Regions from separate parts of the Agrobacterium larrymoorei genome, predicted to be linked through region 1. Evidence: predicted binding sites of a transcription regulator. Region 1 holds the regulator's gene; each other region holds the start of a gene.
What was found. The regulator LexA, encoded in region 1, represses DNA repair genes until DNA is damaged. The targets are predictions, from matches to a motif close to TGTTCNNNNTGTGTTCNG.

Region 1 (4,212 bases):
CTTCGGAAGCGGGCGACAGGCTGGTTCCGTAAGTCCTGAAGCGGAAGGCAACCGGGCAAAAGAATGCGTCTACAGCGGTAAAACGCTCTCCCGCCAGAAACGGGCCGCCGAAGGTTTGCAGGCCCTGCTGCCACAAGGCGTCGATACGGGCGATATCACTGCTAAGGGACGGCGAGGGTGCGTGCGGGCGAATGCGCAAGCCGACGCTCATGGGATGCAGGTTGCGCAGAGATTGAAAGCCGGAATGCATCTCCGCGGTAACGGACCGCGACCACGCGCGCGCCGTCTTATCCTGCGCCCAAACGCCTTCGTGGCTTTCGGCAAGATATTCAGCAATGGCCAGCGTGTCCCAAACCGTAACGTCGCCATCGATCAGGCACGGAACTTTGCCGGTGGGCGAGAACCAAGTGAAGTCGTTCTTAGGGTCGGGATCGTTGAAGGGAGCCAGCTTTTCGTTGAATGGAATATTCAAGGTCTGCATCAGCGCCCAGGGCCGAAGCGACCATGACGAATAGTTCTTGTTGGCTATATAAAGATCGTACATCGCGGGACCCCTCTAGTATCGATTACAGATAGCATGTCTTGAGCTTCGTAACGCACCAGCGACAGGCAATACAGGCGTCTTTAGCGATGAGTGTCTTCAAACTATTTGATGATTGAGTTTTCTTGTCAGCAAGACCCATAGGCCTGGTCAGGCTAAATTAATTATCGAACCTCTTTGCCTGAAAATTGTTTGGTTTGGCTGTGTAACCGAACAAGGAGGACCACGCATGGAAACCAGAACCGGAGGCTGCTTCTGCGGCAAAGTAAAATTCTCCGTATCGGGCGAACCATATCGTGTTGGAATCTGCCATTGCATGGATTGCCGCAAACATCACGGCGCACTCTTTCACGCATCGGCGATTTTTCCGGAAGACGCGGTACGGATCGAAGGCGAAACTGGCAGCTATAACGGACGCTTCTTTTGCCAGAATTGCGGCTCTCCCGTTTTCGGCAAAAGCGATGATGAAATCGAACTCAATATTGGCTCTTTCGATTCCACCAATCAGTTCGAACCGACATATGAGTTATGGACAATCCGTCGCGAGGCGTGGTTGCCGGATTTTCCGATGATGAAGCAATATGACCGGAATCGTGAAGCAGAAAGCCGGGAAGAGCAGGGGCGCTGAAAGAAGGCGCGTCCCAGCGGGGCGCGATGCACTTAACTAACGATACGTCGCTCGGGCTGATTTTATCAATCATGCTCGGCGCTTCACCAAAACTTTCTGCACCCCTTCTCGACTCGCTAACAAGCAGATGAGCTTCGAGGACAATATTTGGCTGGTACCAAGCGCTCTGGAAGCGACCCTCTTACCATTCGTTCCATCAACACTGCGCCAATCTCAACGGCGAATTCTTTGGTGCCAAGTATGTCGCAGATCGCCCTCGAAAGCTAAAACGCACTCTCAGGAATCTCCGAACATCTGTAACCAATGTGTCCGGTCTTTCCAGCGCCGTGAAGAACGCACAACCACCACGCCCGGAAATATCTCACAGCGTCGCCGGAATATAGGGCTTACTGAAGAAGCAACTACGCACCTTCAGTTAGATGTTCCAAGCACAAGCCTGTCGCGCCTCAACTCAATGATAGCGCCGGATGAGACCAACCAGCTTGCCCTGAATCTTCACCCGGTCAGGTCCGAAAATTCTGGTTTCGTAAGCCGGGTTGGCCGCCTCGAGAGCGATCGACGCGCCTTTGCGGCGGAAGCGCTTGAGGGTTGCTTCTTCGTCATCCACGAGCGCAACGATAATATCACCGGGGCTTGCGGTGCTGCCATTGCGGATAATGACGGTGTCGCCGTCGAAAATCCCTGCCTCGATCATCGAGTCACCCTTGACCTCGAGGGCGTAATGCTCGCCGCTGCCTAGCATGTCCATCGGTACGGCAACGTCATGCGTATTGTTCTGAATTGCGGAAATCGGCACACCTGCGGCAATCCGGCCCATGACGGGAACTGTTACGGCACCGGAAAGCGCATCATTTGCGGGTTTGGGCGCAGGCGCTGGCTCTGGCGCTTTCGGCTTGCCGAGACTGCCTTCGATAACGCTTGGCGAAAAGCCGCGCTGGGGTTTCTGCGAAGGAGGCGTATAAGCCTCCGGCAGCTTGATGACTTCCAGCGCTCTGGCGCGATTGGGAAGCCGGCGGATGAAACCGCGTTCTTCCAAAGCAGTGATCAGCCGGTGGATGCCGGATTTTGAAGCCAGGTCGAGTGCATCCTTCATCTCATCGAAAGATGGAGGCACGCCGGATTCCTTCATTCGCTCATGAATGAAGAGAAGCAGTTCCTGCTGTTTGCGCGTGAGCATGAAGAAACACCCTTGGACTGTGTGGCGAAGATTCGCGAAACAAATACAGAACGAACACTATATGTTCCATATGTGTTCTGCAATCCCTTAAAATTTCGCTAAGTCTCAGGTTGTGAAATTTTCTTCGTGAAAAGCAACCAGGCGCATTGGCTGATGACACCGAAGGCCCTTGCTGATATGGCGTGCGCACAACGAACCGGCCTCGCCGGATGCTCTTAAAAACGGGCGCTACTCTGGAATTGTGAGGAAGACGATGACTGCGAAGAACAATCTTAAAGTGGTGGCCGGTGAAGGTGCGGGCGCCGTATCGTTTTGCAATACCGAGCGCTTTTCGCTGATTGCCGGGCCTTGCCAGATGGAGAGCCGGGATCATGCCTTCATGATTGCGGGAACGTTGAAAGAGCTTTGCGCGAAGCTCGGCGTCGGCCTTGTGTACAAGTCCTCGTTCGATAAGGCCAACAGGACATCCCTGTCCGGCAAGCGCGGCATCGGTCTCGATAACGCCATGGAGATTTTTGCCGATCTGAAAAAGGAATTCGGCTTTCCTGTTTTGACGGATATCCACACCGAAGAACAGTGCGCCGTCGTTGCGCAGACGGTCGATATTCTCCAGATTCCCGCGTTCCTCAGCCGCCAGACGGACCTTCTTGTTGCTGCCGCCAAGACTGGTCGCGTAATCAACGTCAAGAAGGGCCAGTTTCTTGCGCCCTGGGACATGAAGAATGTGCTGGCCAAGCTGAATGAAAGCGGCAACCCGAATGTGCTGTTATGCGAACGCGGCGCTTCCTTCGGCTATAACACACTGGTTTCCGACATGCGTTCGCTTCCGATCATGGCATCGCTCGGCGCACCTGTGGTGTTCGATGCAACGCATTCCGTTCAGCAGCCGGGTGGGCAGGGTGGTTCCACAGGCGGGCAGCGTGAGTTCGTTGAAACGCTTTCGCGCGCCGCTGTTGCAGTTGGCATCGCGGGGCTGTTCGTCGAGACGCATGAAGATCCCGACAATGCGCCTTCCGATGGCCCGAACATGGTTCACCTTAAGGACATGCCGAAGCTTCTGGAAAAACTTTTGGCCTTCGATGCGATTTCCAAGGCGGCCTGATTTCGTCCTAATCGATTTTTATAAGGTGGCGGACGCCTCGCATGGGGCGTCGTCATTGTAATTTCTTACGCTTCGTCTACAGCGAAAAGGCAATTACATCCGAGTCGTCGTTAAGTATCGTTCTACTGCGCATCTTCGCTGAAAACGGCTTCACAGCCTTGCCGATGCGCTCTAAGACAAGCGACTGAAACCATCTGTTCCAGTCCCAAGGGAGAGACCATGACAGCCATTACCGATATCATCGCACGCGAAATCCTCGACAGCCGCGGCAACCCCACCGTTGAAGTGGACGTGTACCTCGAAGACGGTTCCTTCGGCCGCGCCGCCGTTCCATCGGGCGCTTCCACCGGTGCCCACGAGGCAGTCGAGCTGCGCGATGGCGGCAAGCGCTATCTCGGTAAGGGCGTTGAAAAGGCCGTTGAAGCCGTCAACACGGAAATCTTCGATGCGCTCGGCGGTTTCGATGCCGAAAGCCAAATCCATATCGACCAGACGCTGATCGCGCTCGATGGTACGCCGAACAAGTCTCGCCTCGGCGCGAACGCCATTCTCGGCGTTTCGCTCGCTGTTGCCAAGGCTGCTGCCGAAACGACAGGCCTGCCGCTTTACCGCTACGTCGGCGGCCCGAACGCGCATCTGCTGCCCGTTCCGATGATGAACATCATCAATGGCGGCGCGCATGCCGATAACCCGATCGACTTCCAGGAATTCATGATCATGCCGGTTGGCGCGGAAAGCATCCGTGACGCCGTGCGTATCGGTGC
Region 2 (4,212 bases), on a different replicon from region 1:
CCTTCGCAAACCAAGCATTCGGGACGCGGCCACTACCGACCTTGCTCGTCGGATCCGGTTCCGCAAATGAGGTGAAGGGAACGACGCATCGGCTGGTCGGTCCGAGCCATCGCCGCCAGTGCGGTGAGGATACGTTGCGGACATTGGTTACGCCGGGATCGTAGTTCTTAACGTAGGCCGGAGGCGAAGGCATCCCCCACGTCGCGCGGACGATCTCTCTTTGCCCATCCCCCGCGACGCGCACAATCGGTGCCTGATAGCCGGGATAGACGTCGAAGCTCGCCTCGTTCTATCCGGCCAGATCACGGAACGCCTTTGTAAATTGCAGGACGGCGTCTCGCGTCGTGGTCACGTTGTAAAGATTGCACATCGGCCCCTCCTATTTCCACATTCCGCGCATGCGTGCGCCGACATCGATACGGATCTGCTGGGCGCTGCGTTCCGATGCAGCGGCCGAGACCTTCGGCCAAGCCATGGGTTCGAAGTATTGTAGCAGCGTCGCCGGGATGAACCGGGAGCGCGACGCGTAGACGTGCCGATCGCCTTTCGAGTTCTGGCCGTGCGTAAAAAACCGCTGCGGCGTGATAAGTGACAAGCTGTCCTTCGCTCTCGTCATGCCGACATAAAGTAGACGCCGCTCTTCTTCGATCTCCTGCGTCGTACCTGTCCCCAGGTCCGATGGTATGCAGCCATCAACAACGTTCAGCATAAACACGGAACGCCATTCCTGTCCTTTGGCCGAATGAATGGTCGACAGGATGAGATAGTCTTCATCGAGCAGCGGCACTCCCGCCTGATCGCTTGTCGCATCCGGTGGATCGAGCGTCAGTTCGGTTAGGAAGCGCTCTCGGGAGGGGTAGCCGCTGGCAATCTGTTCGAGCTGCAGGAGATCGGCTTTGCGGGTATCGGCGTCTTCATGGATGCGGTCGAGATGCGGCTCATACCATAGGCGGGCGCGCTCGATATCCGAAGGCCAGCCATCCTTTGTTTTCCGGAGACCAGCCAACAGTTGAACGAAGGAGGTCCAATCTTCGCCCGTCTTCGGTGGCGGCGGGATTTCGGCTAGTGCCAGCAGCGGCTCGGGATCGGTGGCGATTGTGTCGAGGATGGTGCCAGCCTTTTTGGGGCCGATGCCTGGTAGCATCTGCAGGAGACGGAAACCCGCAACCCGGTCACGCGGGTTTTGGGCGAAACGCAGTACTGCCAGCATGTCCTTTACATGCGCACTGTCGAGAAACTTCAAGCCGCCGAACTTTACGAAGGGGATGTTGCGACGGGTCAGCTCGACCTCCAGTGTGCCACTGTGGCTGGATGTCCGAAACAGCACCGCCTGCTGCTTCAGCGTCATTCCAACCTCGCGGTTGGCGAGTACCTGTTCGACAATGAAGTTCGCTTGCTCAATCTCGTCCTTCACCGTCACCAGCTTCGGGCGCTCAAGCGATTCTCGTTCGGTCCAGAGGTTCTTGGTGAAGCGCTCTCGCGCCAGTTCGATGACGCCGTTGGCTGCTGCGAGGATAGGCTGGGTGGAACGATAGTTTCGGTCGAGTGTGATGACATCAGCCGCGGGACTGAATGATGCGGGAAAGTCGAGAATATTTCGGACCGTGGCTGCGCGGAACGAGTAGATCGATTGGGCGTCGTCACCAACCACCGTCAGACCGCGGCCGCCGGGCTTCAGAGCCATAAGAACTGATGCCTGTAACTTGTTGGTATCCTGGTATTCATCGACCATAACATGATCGAAGCGATTGCCGATATCATCGGCGAGGCCAGGATCGTTGACCATCTGCGCCCAGTAGAGCAGGAGGTCATCATAGTCGAGCACGTTCTGTGCCTGCTTGGCCTCGACGTAGGCTCGGAACATCTCCTTCAACTGTTCTTCCCAGGTGGCGACCCAAGGATAATGCTGGCGCAGGATTTCGTTCAGCGGCCTCTCCGAGTTGACGGCGCGTGAATAGATGGCGAGACAGGTGCCCTTGGTTGGGAAGCGTCTATCCGTCTTAGAGAAGCCCAGCTCATGCCGAACTAGGTTCATGAGGTCGGCGCTATCTTCCCGGTCATGAATGGTGAAGTCGAGGTTGAGACCGATCTGTTCGGCATACATCCGCAGCAGGCGCGCGCCGATACCATGGAACGTGCCGGACCAGGCAAGCGCGTCTGTCAGGACGGCGGCGTTGGCGCCCAACACATTGCGGCAAATACGCTCGACGCGTCGTGCCATTTCCGAGGCGGCTCTGCGAGAAAAGGTCATCAGCAGGATGCGGCGAGGATCAGCGCCATTGACGATCAGATGAGCCACCCGGTGAGCAAGCGTGTTCGTCTTGCCTGAACCCGCACCAGCAATAATCAGGAGTGGGCCGTTGACGTTCAGCGTTGATGGTCCAACGCCATACTCGACAGCTCGTCTCTGTTGATCGTTGAGCTTTTCAAGATAAGCAACTGCCATCACCATGCCTCCAATGTAGTTGAGGTCCATATCCTAGCAAAAGCTACTTCGCGGGATCGGTATCGTGACAATTAGCACCTACTTGCAGACCGATCCAGAACAAAAAATGAACATAGTGTCCTGGGGGACTGGGGGCTCACTCAGTTTTCATAGCGACACAGGGGAGGGCGGGGGCGGCCCTTTTCTGTAGAGGACAGTCCTTTGAACCAGCCTGCCCCCATAGCTATGAAACGTATCTCTTAGCCCATCCAAGCGTTGCGTTCCTTTCGACCTAGAATGCGTTCTGAAACCTCTGAGAACTTCCAACTGGGAAAACCGTGGCTTTCGCAAGTTGCCTTCACCAGCAGCATCAGCCCCGATCAGCGCACCGAAGTTTTGCGGGAAAAGCTCGCGGTTCTTCTTTACATGCGGCATCTGCGGAACGTCCGCGCAGTCGCCTCGCGCGCGGCGGATCCGCGGAGAAGAACGAGAGATAGGAACTTTGAAGAGTCTCGGATGTTCGGCGTGCGAGTTCTTTGGAGGAATACTTGATGATATCCCGTGTTGTCGGCGCCACATCAATTGTGGCAGCACTTCTTGCTTGCAGTACTTCCTACGCCCAACAGGGTGACGGAACTGAAGTTCAGATCACCACTAACGTCTTTAAGCCCAACAAGGTGCCGGTTACGAGCGAGCGCATAGGACAGTTGAAGGTCCCTGAAGGCTTTTCCGTGCAGCCCTTCGCGCAGGGTCTTGGCAACAGCCGAATTATCGCGGTCTCCGACAAAGGATTCATCTATGTCAGCCGTCGAGAAGAGGGTGATGTGCTACTTCTCAAAGATGAAGACGGCGATGGCAAGGCAGATCGCGCACCGATCCAGGTCGCTTCTCGTGCACAGGCGCACGGGTTGGCAATCAAAGGCGACAAGCTCTACCTGGTGACTGTGAAGGAGGTCTTTGTCGCCGACATCCAAGCTGACGGCACTCTCGGCGAGCTTGAGATGATCATTGGCGATCTGCCGGATTCCGGACAGCATCCAAACCGCGTCATGGCATTTGGCCCCGACGGGATGCTGTATATCAGCGTCGGGTCAACCTGTAACGCCTGTAACGAAAGCAATCCGGAAAATGCGACGATCATTCGCGCGACGCCGGATGGTAAGAGCCGGACGATCTTTGCGTCGGGTCTGCGCAACACGATTGGTTACGATTGGCAGCCGCAGACCGGCGAACTCTGGGGTTTGGACCACGGCATCGACCTGATGGGCGACGAGGTTCAGGCCGAGGAGCTGAATAAAATCGAGCAGGGCAAACAGTATGGCTGGCCCCATGTGTTCGGATTCGGTGACATCTATCCACAATCGACGCCGGTTGGGGGTGTGACAAAGGAACAGTGGCGCAACCAGAGCCAGCCGATGGTGCTCGGATACACGGCTCATGCTGCTCCGATGCAGATGAAGTTTTATCACGGCTCAGCATTTCCAGCCGAATTCGCAGGCGATGCGTTCGCGACGATGCGTGGATCATGGAACCGCAACCCCGCGTCGGGTTACGAAGTGGTCCGCATTCACTTTGAGAATGGGCAGCCCAAAACCATCGAGCCATTCCTGACCGGCTTCCTGACGGATGGGGGCAAGACTCACTTCGCCCGCCCAGTCGGTCTTGCCGTCGCCAAAGATGGTTCGCTGCTGATGGCGGATGATGCCAACGGTGTCATCTATCGGATTGCCTATACCGGAGATGCCCAAAAAGCCGACACCGCAGCCACGGCTCCTGCCGATGTTATG
Region 3 (4,212 bases), 150 kb from region 1:
GCGTGAAGCTCTTCTTCCTTGCCGAATTCCAGCGAATTCTTGCCGGTGAATTCCTTGGCAGGCGTCTTTGCCGTTGTCTTGCGGCCGGATACGGTCGCGTTTTTGCGCGGCGCCATTCATCCCTCCCTGAGTTGAATTTGAATGGTTGGAGTGGCGCGTAACATATGCAAGAAAATGCGAAGCAGCAATGCCATAAACGCATGGCACATATTCACGCTAAATAGCTGTGAATAAATCATAAATGCCAATTAACCGAAATTCGGTTAATCACATATATCCATTCATGATGACGATTTCGTCGGGCTTGGACATATTCAGCTGGTAACGGGAAATCTCATCGATCATATCCCGCTCCAGCGAGCCGTCACTCATCAATTCCACCTGCCGTTCAAGCGCGACGCGAGCCTTGACGAGCTTATCCCGCTCCGCCGTTCTCGCAATACGCTGGCGCTCCAGCCGTTCCGTGGCCTCAAGCCCGAAATCGCCATGGACGGAATGGTAACCGAAATAAGAGAGAAACGCGACCGTAATCGCAGGAACAACGAGACGGCCAAACCGCCTATTCTTATGATGCTTCGTCCACATACTCTCGAACAGCCTTCAAACGCGCTACTGAGAATCACAATAGTGCCATTTGCTTAACCATCCGTTGACCTTGTTTTGGTGGTTCGAAGAGATGCTGGTTGCTGGCGAGCGAACACAGGCTCACCCTACTGACCCACGGGCGCACCTGACGCTCCATCCAGCACAGGACGGGGAGAAGCAATCGACACTTGCGACGATTTAAATGTTTCGGGAGCCACTCTCACCGGCAGAGGATCAGAAGGTAAGCATCTTAGCGCCTCGTCGCTTGACCAATGGCTAGGTCGACTTACCGCCTCGCCTTCAGCAGCCGCTTCCATATCGTGCCGCCGAAAAATTTATTGAAGACGACAAAATAACCGACGATCAACGCGAAACACAAAAGCGCAGGAAGACCATTCAGTTCGAAGCCGCTTTCGGTGCGTCCTCCGAAGAGCGCGGCAACGAGAAAGCCGAAGACCCAGAATGCGGTGAAAAAATCGAGAATGGCTGCCAGCACGATGCGCCATGTGGCGGGTTGCTTGGGCTGCGTTACCTGATCCGTCATATTCTGTCCTCGCAATATCTGAAATCAAAATGAGGGCGGCAGCCTGGCCGCCCTTTGACTGTCAATATTCAATACCGGACATGGAAGCGCTCTATTCGATCCAGCAATTCTGGAGAGGCTTCCTGCCGTCCGATCAGAACGGAATGTCGTCGTCCAGATCATTGGAAAAGTTGCCGGAAGACTGGCCGCCGCGAGAAGAGGAGCCGCCGCGCGAGGACTGCTGGTCGTAGCCGCCGCCGTAGTTTCCACCACCGCTGCCACCACCATATCCGCCGCCGCTGCCATAATCGCCGCCGCCCATGTCTCCGCCACGGCTTCCGCCGCCGCCCTCACCGCGACCATCGAGCATGGTCAGCGTCGAGTTGAAGCCCTGAAGAACGACTTCCGTCGAATAACGGTCATTGCCGTTTTGGTCCTGCCACTTGCGGGTCTGAAGCGCGCCTTCGATATAGAGCTTGGCGCCCTTCTTGACGTATTGTTCCACGACCTTGCAGAGGCCTTCGTTGAAAACGACGACCGTATGCCACTCGGTCTTTTCCTTGCGCTCGCCGGAATTGCGGTCGCGCCAGCTTTCGGAGGTCGCAATACGCAGGTTCGCAATCGGGCGTCCATCCTGCGTGCGGCGAATTTCCGGATCAGCGCCTACGTTTCCGATTAGAATAACCTTGTTTACGCTGCCAGCCATATTTATCTTCCTGTCTGCCGAACGTCATGAACGGCATTTTTCCTGTTCAAAAGTCCCGCGCACCATAGACCATCGTCTGCCGCAATGGGCAGCGAATGGAACGACAATCCACAAGGAATGTTCTTGCCCACGTACACGGTTGCATTATGTTCCTTTTTTGTTCTATTAAGGCATAGCCAGTGAGTCAAGTAGATCGAAAAGCAGCATTGAAATGCAATTCGCCTCGACACGCCGTTCGTGGTGATTACATAAGAACCGACGCTTCCCAACACGCAAAGTCCCGAGCCTTGTCATGAGTGAATTGAAGACGATTTCCATCCGTGGTGCCCGTGAGCACAATCTCAAGGGCATCGACCTTGATTTGCCACGCAACAAGCTGATCGTCATGACCGGGCTTTCTGGCTCCGGAAAATCCTCGCTCGCCTTCGATACGATCTATGCGGAAGGCCAGCGGCGTTATGTCGAAAGTCTTTCGGCCTATGCCCGCCAGTTTCTGGAAATGATGCAGAAACCGGATGTGGACCAGATCGAGGGCCTGTCGCCCGCCATTTCCATCGAGCAAAAGACCACGTCCAAGAACCCACGTTCCACCGTGGGCACCGTGACGGAAATCTATGACTATATGCGCCTGCTCTTTGCGCGCGTCGGCGTTCCCTATTCGCCCGCCACGGGCCTTCCGATCGAAAGCCAGACGGTCAGCCAGATGGTGGATCGCATCCTCGCTATCGAGGAAGGCACGCGTCTTTATATTCTGGCGCCCATGGTTCGCGGGCGCAAAGGCGAGTACAAAAAGGAACTCGCCGAACTGATGAAGAAAGGCTTCCAGCGTGTGAAGGTGGATGGGCAGTTTTACGAAATTGCCGACGTTCCCGCGCTCGACAAGAAGTACAAACACGATATCGACGTGGTGGTGGACCGCGCCGTCGTGCGCCCGGATATGGCCGCGCGTCTGGCAGACAGTCTCGAGACCTGCCTGAAACTGGCGGATGGTCTGGCGGTTGCCGAATTTGCCGACAAGCCGCTTCCGGCGGAAGAAACCGCAGCGGGCGGTTCTGCCAACAAATCTTTAAACGAAACGCATGAGCGCGTGCTGTTTTCGGAAAAATTCGCCTGCCCCGTCTCCGGCTTCACCATTCCGGAAATCGAGCCACGGCTGTTTTCCTTCAACAATCCCTTCGGTGCCTGCCCCACCTGTGATGGTCTTGGCTCGCAGCAAAAAGTGGATGAGGCGCTGATCGTGCCGGAGCCCGCGCGCACGTTGCGCGATGGCGCAATCGCGCCTTGGGCCAAATCCTCGTCGCCCTATTACAATCAGACGCTGGAAGCGCTGGGGAAAGCCTTCGGTTTCAAGCTTTCCAGCCGTTGGAATGAACTGACCGAAGCCGCCAAAAAGGCGATTTTGAAGGGCACGGACGAGAAGATCGAATTCCAGTATCAGGACGGTGCACGCTCCTACAAGACGGTCAAGAATTTCGAGGGTATCGTTCCCAATCTCGAGCGCCGCTGGAAGGAAACGGATAGCGCATGGGCGCGCGAAGAGATCGAACGCTATATGTCGGCTGCCCCCTGCCCGGCCTGCGCCGGTTTTCGCCTGAAGCCGGAAGCACTGGCAGTCAAGATCAATAAACTGCATATCGGCGAAGTCACCCAAATGTCGATCAAGGTGGCGCGGGACTGGTTCGAAGTCCTGCCGGAACATCTGAATGGGAAGCAGAACGAGATTGCCGTGCGGATTCTCAAGGAGATCCGCGAGCGCTTGCGCTTTCTCAACGATGTTGGACTGGATTACCTCAGCCTCTCGCGCAATTCCGGCACGCTTTCGGGCGGCGAAAGCCAGCGTATTCGTCTGGCATCGCAGATCGGCTCCGGCCTCACCGGCGTTCTCTATGTCCTCGATGAGCCATCTATCGGCCTGCATCAGCGCGACAATGCGCGGCTGTTGGACACGCTGAAGCACCTGCGCGATATCGGCAACACCGTCATCGTCGTAGAGCATGACGAAGACGCTATCCTGACGGCGGATTACGTGGTCGATATCGGCCCCGCAGCGGGCATCCATGGCGGCCAGGTGATTGCCGAAGGCACACCGCAGGAGGTCATGGCCAATCCTAAGTCGCTGACGGGCAAATATCTGTCCGGCGAAATGGGCGTGCCAGTTCCAGCGGAACGGCGCAAGCCCAAGAAGGGCAAGGAAATCAAGGTCGTCGGCGCTCGCGGCAACAATCTGAAGAACGTGACGGCAGCTGTGCCGCTTGGCGTGTTCACGGCGGTTACGGGTGTTTCCGGCGGCGGTAAATCCACCTTCCTGATCGAGACACTTTATAAATCCGCTGCGCGTCGCGTCATGGGCGCGCGTGAAATTCCGGCTGAGCATGATCGTATCGATGGCTTCGAATTC
Region 4 (4,212 bases), 670 kb from region 1:
GGAAAATGACAGTGCCCATACCACGGCCTTCACGGTTTCGGTGGATTTCAAGCACGGAACGACGACCGGCATTTCCGCCGATGACCGGACGCTGACGGTGCGCAATCTGGCCAACCCGAATGTGGGTGCCGCCGACTTTACCCGCCCCGGCCATATCTTCCCCCTCATCTCCCGCGAGGGCGGCGTGTTGATGCGCTCCGGCCATACGGAAGCGGCGGTCGATCTCTGCAAGCTGGCAGGGCTGCCGTTGATCGGCGTGATCAGCGAACTGGTGAATGACGACGGCACCGTGATGCGCGGCCCGCAGGTCTCCTCCTTTGCCGAAACCCATGGTTTGAGGCAGGTATCGGTTGCAGACCTCATTGCCTATCGCCAGCGCAAGGAAACGCTGGTCGAGATGGAAAGCGCATTTACCATCGACACGCCTTTCGGCCCGGCCAAGGCACAGACCTACTCCCTGCCCTGGGACCCGATGCAGCACATGGCCGTGATCTTCGGCGATATTCGCGATGGCGTCGACATTCCGGTGCGCCTGCATCCTGAAAACGTCGCAGACGATGTGTTCGGCAAGAAGCAGCCGGTGCAGCATTACATGCAGAAGATTGCCGAAGAAGGCCGCGGCGTCATCGTCTATCTGCGCGAAGGCTCCGTTGGTGTCGGCCAGGTTTCGGGCCGCCGCAAGGCACGCGACCCGGACGAGGCTCATGCCGAAGCCCGCACGCGCGAAGAAGAATGGCTGGAAATCGGCCTCGGCGCGCAAATCCTCAAAGACCTCGGCATCAGCTCCATCAAGCTTCTCAGCACCCGCGAGCGCCATTATGTCGGGCTCGAGGGCTTCGGCATTCAGATCAGCTCGACGGATATTGGTTGAAGCAGGGCAAGCCGCATTTAATTGTGCTCAATTATACGCCATATCCTTTAGCCGCGCTAACGCGATTGGGTAAAGCTATCCTAGCCAGCCATCGAGATATCGGACGCTCTCTACCCCGGTAAATTTTGCAAGGCGATTGAGCTCCGCATCGAGCTTTCCCAGTCGGCCCGCAGAGGGCCTGACACCCTTTTCCAGCCAGAGGCGTTTCACATCGAGCGAACCGTTCCTGCGCTCCGCCTTCATGTCGATACGTCCGATCAGGCGGTCTCCCTCCAAAAGCGGGAAGACGTAATAGCCATATTGGCGCTTCGGCTCCGGCACGAAGACTTCGATGCGGTAGAAGAAGCCGAACAGGCGTTCGGTGCGGGCGCGGTTGCGCAGGAGAGGATCGAACGGGCTCAAGACCCGGATACGCTGCGGCGGCTGGATGGAGGCCTCCGCCTCCAGATCACCGGAAAAGCCCGCGAAAGCGAATGACGCTCTCTCTTTCTCACCATTGGCGGAAACGAGCGACACCTCCGTCAACTCGTCACGATGGGCCGTCACCCAATGCTTCGCCTCGTGCGGCGTTATCAGATCGAAGAAAGCCGAAATCTCCCCCGATGTCGCAAAACCAAGCCGCGACAGTGCCTCCCGGCAGGCCCAGTCGATGAATTCATCATGGCTGACTTCCAGCCCATGGTGATGCTCAGGAATGACGCGTTCGGAGAGATCGTAGACCTTCTGGAAATTGACGCGGCCCGATATTGCCAGCTTTCCCGTATGCCACAGATATTCCAGCGCGGTCTTGGAGGGATGCCAGTTCCACCAGCCGCCGGATTGGTGATCCTCCGCCTTCATGTCGCGGGACATGACAGCGCCGTTTTGCGATATGCGTTGGAAAGTTTCCTCAAAGGCTGCGTCGAAGCCCTCCCCCTGCCATTTTCGCCACCGTTCAAGCATGATTGGTTCACGGCGGCGGAAGCGGTGTTTCCAATAGGGATAGAAGGCGGATGGCAGGATGGAAGCATCATGCGTCCAGTGCTCAAAAAGCGCCCGATCCTTTTCCAGCAGAGCCGTCAGATGCTCACGTCTGTAAGTCTGGTTTCTGGAGAAGATGATCTGGTGATGAGCCCGCTCCACCGTCGCGATACTATCCACCTGCACGAAGCCGAGCTCGGTGATGAGTTGCAGCAAACCGTCCTTCGACAACGCCTTGTTGGGCGCTGCAGACAGACCCTGCCGCGCCAGAAAGATACGTCGTGCTGCTTCGTTCGAAACCAGAATCGCCATGTGAAAAGCCTATGGCCCTGTGGATGAAAATGCAATGTTCTTTTTTTGTTCTTGATTTTTCTGACCGTCATTGTGTTTATAGAGGCGCGAAGGATGGCAAAGGATAAGGCGTGGACATTCAATTCCAGAATGCGGGGGTGAGTTTCGAGGGGCGAACGGCGCTTGCGCCGCTGAACCTGTCTTTGAACCAACACCGCATCGGCATTATTGGCCTCAACGGTTCGGGAAAAACCACTTTCGCGCGGATGATCAACGGCCTGACCAAGCCCAGCAGCGGGCAGGTTATCGTCAACGGGCTCGATACGGTGAAGGACGCAGACGCGGTTCTGAAAGAGGTCGGCTTCGTTTTCCAGAACCCGCAAAACCAGATCATCCTGCCGATCATCCGCGACGACATCGCGTTTGGCTTGAAGAATCGCGAGTTGAGCAAGAGCGCCGTGGAGGCTGCGGTAGACACCATCCTCCGGCGTTTCGGTATCGAGCATCTCGCTGACCGCCGTGCGCATGAGCTTTCCGGTGGAGAGCTGCAACTATCGGCACTTGCGGCGCTGACCATTACCGGCCCGAAAATCCTGATCATGGACGAGCCCACGAACCAGCTGGACCTGAAGAACCGTGCGCTTGTGGAAAAGACGATGAACGGGCTGGAGCAGCATCTGGTCGTGATCACCCATGATCTGCCGCTGCTGGAAAGCTTCGACCGCGTGTTGCTGTTCAATCAAGGTGAATTAGTTGCCGATGGCACGCCCTTAGATGTGATTGCCCGATACCGGGAGATTGCGCTGCAATGAAAAGCCTTTACGCGGAAGGAACTGGCTGGCTTTATCGCCTCTCACCGCGTGTGAAACTGATCGCGCTCGCGGCCTTCAGTATCGCCCTGTTTCTGACGCGTGATCCGCTTTTGCTCACATTGGCTGTCGGTCTCGCGGCGCTGCTCTTGTGGCAGGCACGCCTTGGATTGCAGGAAACCTTCATCAGGCTGCGTCCGATCTTCCTGACAATCGCCGTCATAGCCGCCATCAGCTTCCTGCTCATCCCTCCGCTGGATGCGACCATTGCGCTTTTGAGATTGAGCGCACTTACACTTCTCGCCACCGCGATTACCGCAAGCGTCAGCATTTCGCAGTTCATGGATGAAATCACGGCAGCGCTTTACCCTCTGGAAAAACTGGGGCTGGCGCGGGCGGCGGATATCGGCCTTGCGGTCGGTCTCGTGGTTCGGTTCGTGCCAGAGGTCATCAACCGCTACAACACGCTGAAGGATGCGCATCGCGCGCGCGGACACCGTGTAAAGCTGCATGGCGTTCTCGTGCCGCTCATTATTATGACGTTGAAGGATGCCGACGCGATAGCGGACGCCATTGACGCGCGCGGTTTCAGAGGTCAAACCTCCAAGGACGTAAAAGGGAGAGCCCCATGAAGACCCGTGACCTTGTTCTGATCTCACTGTTTTCAGCCATCATCATCGCGCTTGGCCTGCTGCCGCCGATCCCGATTGGCTTCATTCCGGTTCCGATCACGGCGCAATCGCTCGGCGTCATGCTGGCGGGTGTGGTTCTGGGCGCAAAGCGCGGAACACTCGCAGTCCTGCTAACGATCCTGATCGCGGCAATCGGCCTGCCCGTTCTCTCGGGCGGTCGTGGTGGTCTTTCCATCTTCACGACGCCGACGACCGGCTTCCTCATCGGCTGGATCGCTGCCGCGTTCGTCACGGGCTATCTGTCCGAGCGTCTGGTCAAGGCGAGCCAACCGGCGCTCACGCAGGGGCTCGGCTTCTTCCTGGCAAGCGTCGCGGGTGGCGTCATCGTTCTTTACGCTTTTGGCATTACCTATCTCGCCATCGCAACTGGCATCGGCTTCACCAAGGCGTTCCTTGGCTCCATGGCGTTCATTCCGGGCGATGTCATCAAAGCGGTGCTGGCCGCTCTTGCCGGGCGTGCCGTGATGGCCGGTTATCCGCTGCTGCCGCAACGCGCCTGAGTTTGGCTGGAACTTTCGGGAGTTAGCATCATGGCCACGCGGCTTTACGAGCATCCGATATTTCTGGAACACATAACGCCCGATGGGCA

Region 2: a site for LexA is predicted at 2,542-2,559, ahead of CFBP5473_RS22270 (ATP-dependent helicase). Genes of this name have one in related genera too.
Region 3: a site for LexA is predicted at 1,962-1,979, ahead of uvrA (excinuclease ABC subunit UvrA). Genes of this name have one in related genera too.
Region 4: a site for LexA is predicted at 2,179-2,196, ahead of CFBP5473_RS11925 (energy-coupling factor ABC transporter ATP-binding protein). Genes of this name have one in related genera too.

The regions. Positions count from the first base shown of each region.
Region 1 covers NZ_CP039691.1:1,780,105-1,784,316, reverse strand. The annotation lists gene CFBP5473_RS08505 (glutathione S-transferase family protein) at 1-544, opposite strand, end outside; gene CFBP5473_RS08500 (GFA family protein) at 771-1,169, shown strand; gene lexA (transcriptional repressor LexA) at 1,621-2,346, opposite strand; gene kdsA (3-deoxy-8-phosphooctulonate synthase) at 2,600-3,448, shown strand; gene eno (phosphopyruvate hydratase) at 3,668-4,212, shown strand, end outside.
Region 2 covers NZ_CP039693.1:241,004-245,215, reverse strand. The annotation lists partial or broken gene CFBP5473_RS22275 (SOS response-associated peptidase) at 1-370, opposite strand, end outside; gene CFBP5473_RS22270 (ATP-dependent helicase) at 380-2,446, opposite strand; gene CFBP5473_RS22265 (YbhB/YbcL family Raf kinase inhibitor-like protein) at 2,977-4,212, shown strand, end outside.
Region 3 covers NZ_CP039691.1:1,628,935-1,633,146, reverse strand. The annotation lists gene pdhA (pyruvate dehydrogenase (acetyl-transferring) E1 component subunit alpha) at 1-116, opposite strand, end outside; gene CFBP5473_RS07755 (FtsB family cell division protein) at 268-585, opposite strand; gene CFBP5473_RS07750 (hypothetical protein) at 872-1,129, opposite strand; gene CFBP5473_RS07745 (single-stranded DNA-binding protein) at 1,263-1,814, opposite strand; gene uvrA (excinuclease ABC subunit UvrA) at 2,107-4,212, shown strand, end outside.
Region 4 covers NZ_CP039691.1:2,445,680-2,449,891, forward strand. The annotation lists gene ribB (3,4-dihydroxy-2-butanone-4-phosphate synthase) at 1-871, shown strand, start outside; gene CFBP5473_RS11920 (winged helix-turn-helix domain-containing protein) at 947-2,143, opposite strand; gene CFBP5473_RS11925 (energy-coupling factor ABC transporter ATP-binding protein) at 2,254-2,934, shown strand; gene CFBP5473_RS11930 (energy-coupling factor transporter transmembrane component T family protein) at 2,931-3,563, shown strand; gene CFBP5473_RS11935 (biotin transporter BioY) at 3,560-4,123, shown strand; gene CFBP5473_RS11940 (histone deacetylase family protein) at 4,154-4,212, shown strand, end outside.